3 regions of the Viridibacillus sp. NPDC096237 genome follow, and region 1 is predicted to be linked to each of the others. Evidence: riboswitches for the same ligand, from Rfam matches in the RefSeq annotation. Region 1 holds a riboswitch; each other region holds the start of a gene.
What was found. A riboswitch is a leader RNA that binds a small molecule or an ion and turns the genes downstream of it on or off. The one in region 1 is predicted to bind lysine.

Region 1 (5,204 bases):
TAGAAATATGACGTTATTTGCAGCTTATTTTTTTATATAATGTCCTATTTGATAGTAATTCACTGTTTAAGAAGTTAATATTATAGTAACAATAATATATTTCTTGAAAGGGAGCATCGTATGATAGAGATAGAAATGAAATTGAAGAAGTATTTAATTGGACAGCCTTCGATTATGATCAATGAAGATGAAACAATGGAAGATAGTATTGAAGTCCTTGATGCACGCAATGATGTCAATTATGGTTATATTGAAGTGACGGATGACAAAGAGCTGACTAATATCAACATTGACTTCGATAAATTAGTAGAAAATAATGGTGTTGGGCTAGAAAGTCTAGAAGAACTTGAGATGGATGAAATTTTACATATTACAGAGTCCTTTATGAAGGATTTCGGCCGTGAAGTAGTACAATTTAGTAATTTCTCTGAGATTGGAGAGGGCGAATATTTAGTAGTTTATGAAGCAATAGATAAAAAACTAAAACTTCCTTTACCTAATTCTGGTGCTGTAATTGAGATTAATTCATATGGTACTATTACAGCGGCAACTATATTCCAAGAGTATTATCAGCTTACATACCCAAAAGTAGAAATAACAGAAGATGAAGCTAGAGAAATTTTATGTAAAGAGATATTAGTGGAATTAGGAATCGAAGAAAATGAAGAGCTAGGCGAATTTGAATTAGTCTATCAACCAATTCGAGATTATATAGGCGTTACTGTTGATGGGGAAGTTCAAAAAGCAAGTCAGTTGTTCAGTGAAACAGAACTTGAACAATTTTCTGTTACACCCGTTCAAGTGACAAAGGCACTACCAAAGTTATTAGGTGCAACAGATCAATATGTATTGCGAGAAGAAGATGGCAATTTATATTGGTATGTTGCGGAAGACCTGGATGCAAAAGGTGAAGATGCAGAAGCTGTGATTGAAGTACTACATTTTGATGATGCGGGCGCTAATTATGAATCTAATGTAGTTTGGGATACAGAAGTAAAGACTGTGTTACCTTTTGAGCAATTGAAAGATAATGCAATGCAATTTTTAGAGATTATTTCTGGTGATATACACAATAAATACATGCTTGAAGAGCAATCTATACTACATGAAGATACAGAAGAATTTGATGATAATTCAGATGAGGATATCTTCAATGTGGATGAATATGATGAAGAGGAGTATGCTGACGAACATGAGGATGAACCAACAACTATGTTTACTTTTATCCCATATTTCCATGAATACAAATTAGAGAATTACTCTGTCCTAATTGAGGTAGGTATACATACAGGAATTATTCGTTCATGTCTGTATAGTGCTTTAAACATGGAGTCTATTCGAGGTATTAATATTACACCGATAATTTCATTACCAGAAGCTGATGCTATATATAAACAGAATTTACAGATGAAACTTTCACGTTTTGAAGAGATAGATGAAGATGATGAAATGACAATTTATAGTTTAAATTACTCAATTAACGCTCCTTCTGAAAATGGTGCAATTGATAAGATTAATGCTACAACAGGTGAAGTTACGTACGCAGAATCTGATATTGTTAGAGGCTAAAAACCAGTTGAAAGAAAAACAATATTATTCTGATTATTTCATCAAAAGGTTATTGACAGTAAAAGTTCGTTACTGTAGACTGTGTACAATGATAATTGAATACAAACCTCACTTTTTAATGGGTGAGGTAGAGGCGCGATATCTATTAGTCTTTAGTGGAGCTTGAGAAACTATGAAACTATGGAGAAGGAGATATCGCCGAAGTTTGTAATACACTCGATGTTACTTGCTGGGTCTGTAGTTAATAACTGCAGGACTGTCTCAATGAACATCCTAGTTCGTTGAGTTGAGCTATCTCATTTAGGGATAAGTAGAGGATTTAGGCTAATGTACAATGCGACCTGAGTTCATCTTAGGGCGCGTTTTTTATACGTACAATAGCCTTTTTTATTATTTATAGGTAAAAAACGGATATTATCTAAGGGGGAGAAATATTATGAAGAGAACATGGGTGATTTTTTCAAGAATGATTCTACTAGCAATTTTATTACTAGCAGGTTGTGGATCTAAAAATTCAGATTCAGGGAAATCTACTACAGGTGAAAAGAAAAAAGAAACATTCACAATTGGTATGGAAGCAGGCTATCCTCCGTTCAACTGGACACAAAAAGATGATTCAAACGGTGCCGTGAAGATCTCTGGTAACCCAGAATATGCTGGCGGTTATGACGTTGAGATTGCAAAACGTGTCGCAGATGCTTTAGGTAAAGAATTAGTAATTGTCAAAACAGAATGGGACGGCTTAGTACCTTCATTAACTTCAGGTAAAATTGATGCAATAATGGCGGGTATGTCACCAACTAAAAAACGTAAAAAAACCATTGATTTCACTGATAACTACTATACATCTAATTATGTAATGGTTGTTAAAAAGGGCAGTAAATACGAGAAAGCTACTTCAATCCAAGATTTTAGTGGTGCCAAAATTACAGGTCAATTAAATACGACACACTACGAGGTAATAGATCAAATTAAAGGTGTTAAGAAGCAAACAGCAATGGATAACTTTCCTGCAATGCGTGTAGCGCTTGAATCTGGTGTAATTGATGGTTATGTATCTGAACGCCCAGAAGGAATCAGTTCTTCAGCAGCAAATGATAAATTTGCAATGGTTGAATTCACGGATGGCTTTGAAGCATCAGAAGAAGATACAGCAATTGCTGTAGGTGTTAAAAAAGATAGTGATTTAAAAGATAAAATTAATGAAATTTTAAAAGGTGTCTCTGAAGAAGAACGTATCGAAATCATGGATACAGCGATTAAAAACCAACCAGCTGCAAAATAATGTATGACGGATACCGGCCGCGTATCAAGTAGTCGGTATTATTGCTTTTGAAGGAGGAACAGCATGAGTATTGATTGGATTATTAGCATCGTGACTGACAACTGGGAAATGTTCCTTCGCGGGGCATGGATGACATTATTAATTGCTATTGTTGGTACGATTTTTGGTGCTATCATTGGAATGTTTATTGGTGTTATTAATACGATTCCAAAGCCTGAACGTGGAGTAAAGAGAATTTTCTTAAGTTTAATTAATGCACTTCTTACAATATATGTGGAACTTTTCCGTGGAACGCCAATGATCGTTCAAGCAATGGTGATTTTCTATGGCTCTGCTCTAGCATTTGGTGTAGATATGGACCGTACGTTTGCTGCGATTTTCATCGTCGCGATTAATACGGGGGCGTATATGGCAGAAATTGTACGTGGGGGTATTATCTCAGTGGACAAGGGGCAATTTGAGGGTGCTCAAGCGATTGGTATGAATCATTGGCAAACAATGGTCCATGTAGTGTTACCACAAGTTTTACGAAACATTTTGCCATCAACAGGTAACCAATTTATTATGAATATTAAAGATACAGCGGTATTGAATGTAATTGGCGTAACAGAACTTTTCTTCCAAACAAAATCTGTTTCTGGAAATAATTTTCGTTACTTTGAATCATTCTTCGTAGCAGGTGTTTTATACTTAGTCATGACATTCACGGTTACGAAAATTTTACGCTATTTTGAAAAACGATTGGATGGCCCACAAAACTACCAAATGATTGATAATCAAGACCAAATGAATGGCAAAAAAGCATGATTGCGAGCAAAGGAGATAGACTTATGAAAAATGTAATCGAGATACAACATCTAAGCAAATCCTTTGGCACTCATGAGGTTCTTAAAGACATTGATTTCTCTGTAAACAAGGGGGAAGTTGTCTGTGTCATCGGCTCTTCAGGATCTGGGAAATCTACGCTTCTTCGTTGTATTAACTTATTAGAAAGACCAAGTGGAGGACAGATTATTTATCATGGTGAGAATATTCTAGATAACAACCATAATATAAATAATTATCGTACAAAGCTGGGTATGGTATTCCAATCATTCAATTTGTTTAATAATCTTAATGTATTAACAAACTGTATTGTAGGCCAAACAAAGGTTTTAAAACGTTCTAAGAGTGATGCTGAAGAGGTTGCAATGAAGTACTTGAAGGTTGTAGGTTTGGATCGTTATGTAAATGCCAAACCACACCAATTATCGGGTGGTCAAAAGCAACGTGTAGCTATTGCTAGAGCCTTGTCAATGGAACCTGATGTCTTACTTTTTGATGAGCCAACTTCTGCATTGGATCCAGAAATGGTAGGAGAAGTCTTAAAAGTGATGAAAGAATTAGCAGGTACAGGTCTTACGATGTTAATAGTGACACATGAAATGGAATTTGCAAGAGAAGTTTCAGATCGCGTCGTTTTCATGGATAAAGGGGTAATAGTGGAAGAGGGTCCACCTGAGCAAATCTTTAACCATCCAAAAAATGAACGTACAAAAGCTTTTTTAAAACGCACGTTAAAACAATAGGGGTATTGAATAAGAAAGCCGTTTCCTACATCATTCTATTGGTGTAAGAAGCGGCTTTTTAGATGGGCCACTTATTTTTTAATTCTTTTATGAACATGGAGGTAATCTTTTTATTTCCCATAATGGACGAGTATACGTAAGAAAAATTTCGTTTGAAAAAATGGTCTTCTAGTTGGATTACAGCGAGTGTTTTTCTTTTTAATTCGTGCTCAATAACATTCTTTGATAGTAGTGTAAGCCCATCAGTTCCTTGAATCATGAATTCTTTTAATCCTTGGTTGCTGCTAATGGATATTAGCGATTTAATATTAATATTATTAGATTCTAGTACATGCAGTAAGTAATTACGCGTCCCTGAGCCTTCTTCGCGGGTTAGCCATGTTTGATTATGTAAGTCTTGAATAGTTAAGCTTTCTTTTTTGACAAGTACATGAGATGGAGATGCGACCAACAATAACTCGTCTTCCATAAAGGGTTCTACTATTAACTCTTTATTGGTTGTTTGCCCCTCGATTAAGCCGATATCTACCTTCAGCGAATGAACGGCTTCGACAATTTCATCGGTATTACCGATTATTACTTCTAGGTCCAGTTCAGGATATTGTTGCTGTAAGGTAACGAGTAATGAAGGTAGTACGTATTCGCCTATGGTAAAGCTTGCACCAATAAGAAGTTTCCCTGATATTTCATTTTGGAGGGTTAGAATATCCGATTTTGTTTGATCATAAATGGCCAACATTTGTTTAGCACGCTCATAGAGAATTTCACCAGAGGGGGTAATT
Region 2 (5,204 bases), on a different contig from region 1:
TCATCAAGAACTAGTCCTAAGAATTCCCAACCTTCATACTTTGTTACTAAGCCTTCTACTTCCCATTTACGAACTTGTTCGTCTAGAGCGTATAGAAGTTGTTGACCTGTTGTCGCACCAGCAAATGCTGTACGGTGCATTAATGTACCACCGAAACGACGGAAATCTAGTAAACCTTCTGGCGTACGGTTGAACATAACACCCATACGGTCGAATAAATGAATGATACCAGGTGCTGCATCAGCCATAGCTTTTACTGGTGGTTGGTTCGCTAAGAAGTCTCCACCATAAACTGTATCATCAAAGTGGATCCATGGAGAATCCCCTTCACCTTTTGTATTAACGGCACCGTTAATTCCGCCCTGTGCACATACAGAGTGTGAGCGTTTTACTGGTACCAATGAGAATAATTCAACTTCTGTGCCCATCTCGGCTGCTTTCATAGTAGCCATTAAACCAGCAAGACCGCCGCCAACGACTATCAATTTACTTTTAGCCATGTTTTTTCTCACTCCTCTTTCAAATAGTAATCAAGCGCTTACATGATGTTAAGTGCATTCTATTAAACGAATGCAAGTAATGCACTTACGCCGACTACTGATAACACTAAGAAAATTAAAACAGTAATGTAAGTTGCAATTTTTTGAGATTTTGGAGATTGAGTAATTCCCCAGCTTACTAAGAATGCCCAAACACCATTTGCTAAGTGGAAAGTTGCTGAAATAATACCTGCAACATAGAATGCTAACATCCATGGGTTAGATAAAACATCTGCCATCATGTTGTAGTCAACTTCTGTTCCAAGTGCTTTTTGGATACGAGTTTGGAAAATATGCCAAGCGATAAAGACAACTAGGAATACTCCAGTGAAACGTTGTAATACGAACATCCAGTTACGGAAAGTGCTAAAACGTTTAGTATTTGGTTGTGCAGTGAAGGCTATGTACACACCATAAAAAGCATGGAACATTAATGGAATGTAAATTACAATCCATTCTAGAGCCCATAAGAATGGGAGATTACCCATAAATTCACTTGCTGAGTTAAATGATTCTGCACCTTTTGTTGCTGTAAAGTTAATAAACAAGTGTTGCGTCAAGAACAGTCCAACTGGAATAATTCCAAGAAGTGAATGCAGACGACGCAATAAAAACTCTCGATCTTTCGACAAAACTGTTACCCCCCTTAATACTGAAAATAGACAGACGAACAACTACCAATGCTTTTCAACATGGTATCCATTGACTGCATATTTCATCATGGTACAATATTATGACAAGTTCATTGTACTCTCATCATGGCAGAGCGTCAAGGTAACCAACACTATTTCTAACTACCTTTAATATACGATTTTCTCTCGTAAATACATAAATATTCTACTAGAAAACGTTATTTTCTAACTCTGACAAAAAATAGACAAAATTAAATGAAAGAAGGTAAATCATGTCATCTACTACTAACACTCAACACTTCCCATTATTTGGTTACGAACTAATAAGAGATCACGTACTCTCATCTGTTCTTGGAAAAAACGAAGAGGATATCTTATATTGGTGCGGAAAAGAGTTAGCACGCAAGTTCCCTTTATACAGCATGGAAGAAGCTATTTCATTTTTCCACGAAGCTGGATGGGGCGATCTTTCTATAGAGAAACAATCTAAAGATGAATCTTTTTATACTTTAACTGGAGACCCTGAAGCTATGCAATTTGAAAAACGCTGTTTCCGACTTGAAAGTGGCTTCCTAGCAGCTCAACAAGAAAAAATCAGTGGTTTCTTAACAGAATGCTACGACGAAAAGAAAGTAAAACGAGGGGTTGTCCGATTCCATGTCAAATGGGATTTAAAAGATCAACTATAAAAAGCAGCTGACTAAACATCTATTCAAGATGCCTAGTCAGCTTTTTAAATTTATATTTTTAAACTTGAATTTCGAGACTAGCTGCTAACTCAAATTCATCATGTAATGCATTTGCAGCCAAAAACATTGAATCCTGAGGTATGATGACAGAAATTTTAATTTCAGAAGTACTTACCATTTTGAGTGTAATATTTTCTTTATGTAAGCGATCAAACATTTTTGCAGCTACGCCAGGATTAGATACTATACCAGATCCAACAATCGACACTTTAGCTACGTCTTCTTCATAATTTACATGACGATAACCAATTTCAGATTTATTTGCTTCCAATACACGAGCGGTATCTGCTAAATTTTCTTTTTTAATAGTGAAAGATACCGAAGGCTCTACACCTTCAATAATAGTTTGAACGATTATATCTACGTTAATATGATTATCTGCTAATACTGTAAATATATTTACTAAAGAACCATTATAATTCCCTTCATACCCTACCGTTACACGAATAATATCTGACATAAATGCAACCCCGCGTACAACTAAATCTTTTTCCACTTCTACTTCCTCCTTCATAATTGTTCCTTCATCTTCTACATAACTAGAGCGAACTGCTAATGGAATGTTATAGTTTTTCGCAAACTCTACAGCACGTGGATGCAAAACACCCGCTCCTAAATTCGCCAATTCTAGCATTTCATCATATGACAGTCCTTGTAGTTTACGAGCATTCGGAACATAACGAGGATCTGAAGTATACACACCATCAACATCTGTATAAATATCACAGCGTTCAGCACCTAATACCGCAGCTAAAGCAACTGCTGTCGTATCTGATCCACCACGACCTAGAGTAGTAATATTGTTATTATTATCGATTCCTTGGAAACCTGCAACTACAGCTACACAGTCTCTATCCAACGCTTTCTGTATATTTGCCGCTTGGATTTCCACAATGCGCGAATCACTCGGAACGCCTTCTGTTAATATTCCAGCTTGCCAACCAGTGAAGGACTGAGCTTTTAAACCTATGCTTTGCAAAGCAATCGATAATAATGAGATAGTCACCTGCTCACCTGTTGTTAAGAGCGTATCCATTTCTCGCTTCGATGGATTTGGCATAATTTCATGTGCCATATCTACAAGTATATCCGTCGTTTTACCCATTGCCGAAACAACAACGACAACATTATTGCCCTTTTCCTTCTCTTTCTGAATGCGTCTTGCTACATGCATTACGCGTTCAATCGTTGCAACTGATGTACCACCAAATTTAAAGACTAAACAACTCACCCATAACCTCTCCCTTACTTGTTATGACGACCGTATTCACAATGACATCTTATGAAAAAAGCAGCCTTTCACACGTTTCCATGTGAAAAGCCGCCTCCGTAGAATGCACGTTCAAAAGAACATTCATGTGAGATAGCCCTCCAGAACCGAAACGGGTCTGACAATTCTACACTTGTTAAATGTAGAACCAGAAATAAATTGGAAATAGTCAATTTATCACTTCGGCGACCTTCCCTTTCATCAACAGTCCTAGGATCTATTCATCCTCTTGCTGATTACTCTTGAAATCCGCACCTCTATCATCACTAAATAGTGATTATTTAAATAGTAATGCTACCTTAACACAATTTTCTGATTACTACAATTTATTTTTCGGAAAAATAAGTAAATATGGTATAAGCTAGTTTTTTTGGTACATTCGCAGCAATTAACTCTTCATAGGATGCCTCACGAATTTTTTTTACCGAACCAAATTGTTTGAGAAGTTGTTGCTTTCGTTTCGGACCAATTCCTTCAATTTCATCGAGAACAGATGTAATGGCATTCTTCTCATGTAATTGGCGATGGAAGGTAATAGCAAAACGATGCACTTCATCTTGAATTCGTTGTAATAGATAAAATGCTTCACTCGTTCTCTTCAATGGAATAATTTCTGGCGGCGAGCCATATAGCAGTTGAGAAGTTTGGTGTTTATCGTCTTTTGCTAAACCAGCAATAGGGATATCTAAACCAAGCTCATCTTCTAATATTTCTCTTGCCACTTCCATTTGTCCTTTCCCACCATCGATAACGATTAAATCAGGTAAAGGCAAGCCATCTCTTAATACACGAGTATATCTTCGGCGAATGACTTCTCGCATTGCACCGTAATCGTCATGCTTTGCAGCCACTTGAATTTTATACTTACGATAATCCTTTTTGCTCGGCTTTCCGTCAATAAAAACAACCATTGCCGAAACGGCGTCAGCTCCGAAAATATGGGAGTTATCAAATGATTCTATGCGAAGTGGTGTAGCGATATTCATCGCATTTCCTAATTCTTCGCAGGCACCTATTGTCCTTTTTTCTTGACGCTCAAGTAACTGGAATTTCTCAGAGATAGCGATTTGAGCATTTTTACTCGCTAAGTCAACAAGTTCTTTTTTCTTTCCCCTATGTGGAATCGTCACTTTTATATCAAGCACAGTCGCTAAAAGCTCTCCTTCAATATTCGAAGGTATGAAGATTTCCTTCGGCTTAATATGTTCTGCTTGTTCATAAAAGCGCCCGACAAACGTTAAGAATTCTTCCTCAGGATCTCTATAAATCGGGAATAACGAAACATCTCTTTCAATTAACTTGCCTTGTCGAACAAAGAACACTTGGATACACATCCAGCCTTTATCAACCGCATAACCAAAAACGTCACGGTTCGTTAAATCAGTGAGGGTGATTTTCTGACGTTCCATGACCGTTTCTATATGGGCAATTTGATCTCGGTATTCTTTCGCTCTTTCGAAATCTAATTTTTCAGCTACATCGAGCATTTTTGCATTTAAATCTTCTTTAACTTCTCCATAACCACCATTTAGGAAACTTGTTATACCTTGAATAATCTCTTGATATTGGTCTTTCACAACTTCTTTTACACAAGGAGCTAGACATTGACCTAAATGATAGTATAAACAAACTCGGTTTGGTAAATTCGTACATTTCCGAAGAGGATACAGGCGATCAAGTAATTTTTTCGTTTCATTTGCAGCAAAACTATTTGGATAAGGTCCAAAGTATTTACCATTATCCTTCTTCACTTTGCGAACGATAAGAAGTCGCGGGTGCTTCTCATTCGTAATTTTAATATAAGGGTACGTCTTGTCATCCTTCAGCATAATGTTGTATTTCGGATCATGGGTTTTAATGAGGTTCAATTCTAAAATAAAAGCCTCTATATCCGAAGATGTCACTATGTATTCGAAATCTTCTATTTCGCTTACAAGTCGTTGCGTTTTACCATCGTGACTGCCTGTGAAATAAGAGCGTACGCGATTTTTTAGCACCTTTGCTTTGCCGACAT
Region 3 (5,204 bases), on a different contig from region 1:
TGCAGCGGTAGTGACAGTGGGAGTTTTCCGTGCAGGTAGTGCTTTTAACATTATCGCAGATTCGGCGATTATTGAAGGAACAGTACGTACAATGACAGAAGATGTTCGTAGTAAGGTGAAAGAGGAAATTTATGCAATTGTAAAAGGGACTACTGAATCAGCGCATGCAACGTATGGAATTGATTATTTACGTGGCTACCCAGCGCTTTATAATCACCCATTCGAAACTGCACTTGTAAAAGAGTTATTTGAAAATGAGTTCGGTGTAGAATCTGTAATAGATATCGAGCCGTCAATGGGTGCAGAAGACTTTGCCTACTTTTTAAATGAAAGGCCAGGCACTTATTTCAAAGTAGGCTCTCGTAATGACGATGAACGCACACAATTCCCGCATCATCATCCGAAATTTGATTTTGATGAAAGGGCGTTATTAATAATCGAGAAATCGTTTGTGAAAATCGTTTCACATTATTTATTTAAATAAGGGGACTTGAACATGACATTATCGTTTGATCACTTAGTACATTTTGTAGATGAACCAAAAGAAGTAATTAAGCTATTACAAAGCCAAGGAATCCATGCTGTTGAAGGTGGCGTTCATGAAGGGCGCGGAACGTATAATGCACTTAGCTACTTTGATCTAAGCTATATCGAGTATCTCGGTACATATGACAGAGCTCTAATAGCTGAGACAGAGCATTTACATCACAGTCTTATTGAAACAGTAGTAAATAATGATTTCAAAGAAGGCTTCGTAAGATTTGCAGTTCGTACATCGGATATTGAGGGGGTAGCAGAGCGTTTGAAAGAGCAAGGTCTATCTGTAAATGGACCAGTACCGATGTACAGAAAACGACCAGATGGCAGTATTATTACTTGGCAATTACTTTATGCTGGAGAAGAAAATAACACACTTCAACTACCATTCATTATTCAATGGGATGATAATGACGATAAGCGTAGAAAGGAGCAAGTTGAAAAGGGCGTCATTGGAAATCAATTAGAAAAGTTGGACTTTGCAGGCGTTACTTTTGCAGTAATAGATGCTGAAAAAACAGCTAGAAAATGGTCTCGATATTTAGGGTTAGAGGTTGCAGAAGCGTATATCGATCAGGAGTTGAATGCTATTGTCCAGGTTCTTAAGTTAGTTGGCGGTGACTTATACTTTGCTAGTCCAATTGGAGATGGTGTTGTAGCGAAATTAATAACAGAACGAGGCGAATGTCCATTCCAAGTTAATTTCTTGGGAGCTAAAGAACCTGTCACATTTGAATTATTTAACGGTCGCTATCATTTTGAGAAATAATTTATCTGATCAGTGCACTTCATAGCATGGCTTTAAGTAAATAGTAAATATAAAGACAGAGTAATTGAAAGCTATTATGGAGTGTTTGAAACTATATAATAGTTTTTTCTATGATTCATTTTACTGGGAGTGCAAGGATTACACATGCCTAACTTCTACTAGTAATACAAAAAAACTTAAAGCTATTGTAAGCTTCGAGTATGCGCTACCTTTCAGGAGCAACATAACCTTCTTTTGCAGCATGCATACCAGCGGTCATTAATAACATAACTGTAATAATGAATAGGATGATAGCTGTTGTCCAGCTATTTGTAATATCGTGGACATAACCAAATAACACAGGACCTATTGCAGCTAATAAATAACCAAATGATTGAGCGGTACCCGATAATTCTGCTGCTTCATGAGCGGTACGTGTACGAAGTGAAAAAAACATCATTGCTAAACTAAATGATGCACCACCCGCAAGTCCAAGTAAAATCATCCATAACACTGTCAATGAAGTCCATCCTGCTAAAATACCTCCGAAGCCTACTAGATAAAGAACACCGTATACAACAACAATAGGACGTTGATCTTTTCTACGTCCTGCAATAATCGGAATCATGAACGTTGCAGGCAATTGTGAAAACTGCATAAAGGAGAACATCCATCCAGCTGTATTAGCACTCATACCTTGTGACTGCAACATTTCTGGAATCCAAGTAGCAGTTGTATAGAAAATAAGAGATTGGAAGCCCATTGATAATGTAACTGTCCAAGTTAGAGTTGATTTCCAAAGCGAGACATTTTCTTGATTAGTTTGAGAACCATTATTCAATTCGGACTTAGGTTTACGAATTTGAGGGAGCCAAACAATTAGGGCAATAATCACTAAAATAAACCAAATACCAAGTGCAATTCTCCATCCGAGTTCTCCGCTAGCAAGAGGATAACTAATCCCAGCTGCTAAACTTGCAGAGAGATTCATAGAAACTGTGAAAATACCTGTTAATAATCCAACTTGTAATGGGAATTTCAACTTAATCAAACTTGGTAGTAAGACATTTCCAAAAGCAATTGCCACACCGATTAGGGATGTTCCTAATAACAGAGTGAAGGTTATACCGAAAGATCTAGTAAGAATTCCAACTGCAAGTAATACTGTTGAGAATAGTAATGTACGTTCTATACCAAAACGCTTTGAAAATTTTGGAGCTATAGGAGAAATAATAGCAAAGGCAAGTAAGGGAATTGTTGTGATAAATCCTGCCAATACATTTGAAATGTGTAAGCCTTCACGTATAAATGAGATGATTGGGCCTACAGATGTTAGAGGTGAACGTAATGTAGAAGCTATGAAAATAATCCCAATTACAAGTAACCAAATGTTACAGTTCCATTTTAGCTTTTTGCTATTTTGAACAGCTGGATTTGTTGCCAATTGTAGCGCCTCCTATATATATTCATGAATTTTCTGGTTTTACAAACCTCTATTTGACAAAGGTCAATTATATCAAAGAAAATAAATAAATATAATTAAGAGGACTCAAAATAATTTTATCGAATTGATACGGAGGATTGGTGATGAGAACAGACCAACAAATGATGGATTTGATAATAGATGTAGCGAATAATGATGAACGTGTACGAGCCGTTTGTATGAATGGTTCGAGAACAAATATCAATGTGTCTACTTTCATTCCATGGTTATGAAGAAAGTGCTGAAGTATTTGGTTATTTAAAGCATATTCATACGCTTCCAAGGGATGCTAAAGTGATATTCTGAAGAATTATTTAGAATTCAGCTTAAATTGTTTTAATATTCAAGAAAATTTACATCTTGAATATACAATTCTCTTGTATTATAATTGGAACATATTAAATTAATATATTGCAATGCCTCATCCATTCGATGAGGTAGAGGTCGCGGTGTTAAAAAGTAAAATGGATGAGGCGAAAAGCGTCAGTGATTCTATTTGAAAGGGAATATCGCCGAAGTGTTTATAAGCTTCTTCTTATAAATATTGGGGCTGTTGCCGAAAGGTGCAGAACTGTCACGTCTTCGCAGGCGTGTTGAGCTATCTTTATCAAGGTTGATGGGCATGTTTCGATACCATCGCATATTCCTTGTGATGGTATTTTTTATGACATCAAGTTAACCTTCTTGCAATGAAAAATGGAAAGAGGAGATTCTTAATGAGTAATAAAAATAATGGCCAGGGCGTTGAGACGCAAGGTCTTAATAGAGGATTGAAAAGTCGTCATGTGACGATGATTTCACTTGGAGGAACAATTGGTACAGGGTTGTTCTTAGCAAGTGGTGGAGCCATTCATGAGGCTGGTCCAGGCGGAGCGTTATTAGCATATTCTTTAATTGGTATTATGGTGTTTTTCTTAATGACAAGTTTGGGTGAAATGGCTGCGTTTATGCCTGTATCTGGTTCATTTAGTACTTACGCATCTAAATTCGTTGACCCAGCGTTAGGTTTTGCCCTTGGTTGGAATTATTGGTATAACTGGGCAATTACGATTGCAGCTGAAATCGCAGCTGTATCATTAATCATGAAATTTTGGTTCCCAGATGTATCGTCATTATACTGGACAGCAGGTTTTTTAGTCATCATCTTCACATTAAATATCTTATCAATTAAAAGCTTTGGTGAAAGTGAATATTGGTTTTCTCTTATAAAAGTCGTAACAATTATTGTCTTTATCATTGTTAGTTTCTTGATGGTATTTGGTTTAATGGGTGGACAAGACCCAGTTGGATTCAAAAACTTCTTCATTGAAGATGGTCCATTCCATGGTGGTTTCTTCGCAATGTTCGGTATTTTCCTAGCTGCAGGATTCTCGTTCCAAGGAACAGAACTACTAGGGATTACTGCTGGAGAAACAGATGATCCAGGAAAAAATATTCCGAAAGCTGTTCGTCAAGTTTTCTGGCGTATTTTGTTATTTTACATTTTAGCAATTTTAGCGATTGGTTTATTAATCCCATTCACAGATTCACGTTTAGCAAGTAGCGATATTACAGTAAGTCCGTTCACATTAGTATTTGAAAATGCAGGGATCGCGTTTGCTGCTTCAGTTATGAATGCGATTATTTTAACAGCGATTTTATCTTCAGGTAACTCTGGATTATATGCATCATCACGTATGCTTTGGGAGCTTGCAAAAGACGGTAAAGCGCCTAAAATGTTCACTAAATTAAACAAGCGGGGTATTCCGATGGCTGCACTTGTAGCAACTTGTTTAGTTGCTTGTGTATCATTTATGGCATCATTCTTCGGTGATGGTGTTGTTTACATTTGGTTGTTAAATGCTTCAGGTATGTGTGGATTTGTAGCTTGGCTAGGAATTGCAGTAAGTCATTACCGATTCCGTAAAGCTTATATTGTTCAAGGTCGTGATTTAAACGAATTACCTTATAAAGCGAAGTGGTTCCCATTCGGTCCAATCTTTGCCTTCGTACTTTGTGCAATTGTCGTTGTTGGTCAAAACTATACAGCATTTACAGGTGAACATATCGACTGGTATGGTATGCTTGTTTCTTACATCGGATTGCCAATTTTCTTAGTGATCTGGTTTGGATACAAAATCGTTCATAAAACAAAAATTGTAAAATTAGAAGACTGTGACTTCGATAGTCATCGTTAACTTAAAATCCTACGTAGCTATTAGCTAGTAATTTCAGACTGTAGACAAACTCAAAGAAATCCGAGTTTGTCTACAGTCTTATTTTTTTAAAAAAATAAATAAGACCGTTGATTTCCGCTACGGTGGACGCTTTCCGCGGACGGGCTCCTCCTTTGCTCCAATCAACTACGCGCATGGAATAACAACAAATCTTTTGAGCTGATGGAAAATGATGACGAATGAAAAAGATAACTCAAAGAGCTCAAATTGAAATAATTGC

Region 2: linked by a shared signal. The riboswitch ahead of ACQKMD_RS14305 (aspartate kinase) and the one ahead of ACQKMD_RS14575 (transporter substrate-binding domain-containing protein) in region 1 are both predicted to bind lysine.
Region 3: linked by a shared signal. The riboswitch ahead of ACQKMD_RS12160 (amino acid permease) and the one ahead of ACQKMD_RS14575 (transporter substrate-binding domain-containing protein) in region 1 are both predicted to bind lysine.

The regions. Positions count from the first base shown of each region.
Region 1 covers NZ_JBNNTI010000027.1:7,867-13,070, forward strand. Annotated here, with positions in the region: gene ACQKMD_RS14570 (hypothetical protein) at 121-1,569, shown strand; lysine riboswitch at 1,690-1,871, shown strand; gene ACQKMD_RS14575 (transporter substrate-binding domain-containing protein) at 2,006-2,854, shown strand; gene ACQKMD_RS14580 (amino acid ABC transporter permease) at 2,918-3,661, shown strand; gene ACQKMD_RS14585 (amino acid ABC transporter ATP-binding protein) at 3,685-4,422, shown strand; gene ACQKMD_RS14590 (LysR family transcriptional regulator) at 4,481-5,204, opposite strand, start outside.
Region 2 covers NZ_JBNNTI010000026.1:7,157-12,360, forward strand. Annotated here, with positions in the region: gene sdhA (succinate dehydrogenase flavoprotein subunit) at 1-500, opposite strand, end outside; gene ACQKMD_RS14295 (succinate dehydrogenase cytochrome b558 subunit) at 563-1,171, opposite strand; gene ACQKMD_RS14300 (YslB family protein) at 1,444-1,860, shown strand; gene ACQKMD_RS14305 (aspartate kinase) at 1,919-3,151, opposite strand; lysine riboswitch at 3,277-3,458, opposite strand; gene uvrC (excinuclease ABC subunit UvrC) at 3,517-5,204, opposite strand, start outside.
Region 3 covers NZ_JBNNTI010000019.1:61,958-67,161, reverse strand. Annotated here, with positions in the region: gene ACQKMD_RS12180 (M20 metallopeptidase family protein) at 1-484, shown strand, start outside; gene ACQKMD_RS12175 (VOC family protein) at 497-1,306, shown strand; gene ACQKMD_RS12170 (CynX/NimT family MFS transporter) at 1,512-2,729, opposite strand; partial or broken gene ACQKMD_RS12165 (aminoglycoside 6-adenylyltransferase) at 2,873-2,977, shown strand; lysine riboswitch at 3,199-3,377, shown strand; gene ACQKMD_RS12160 (amino acid permease) at 3,485-4,945, shown strand.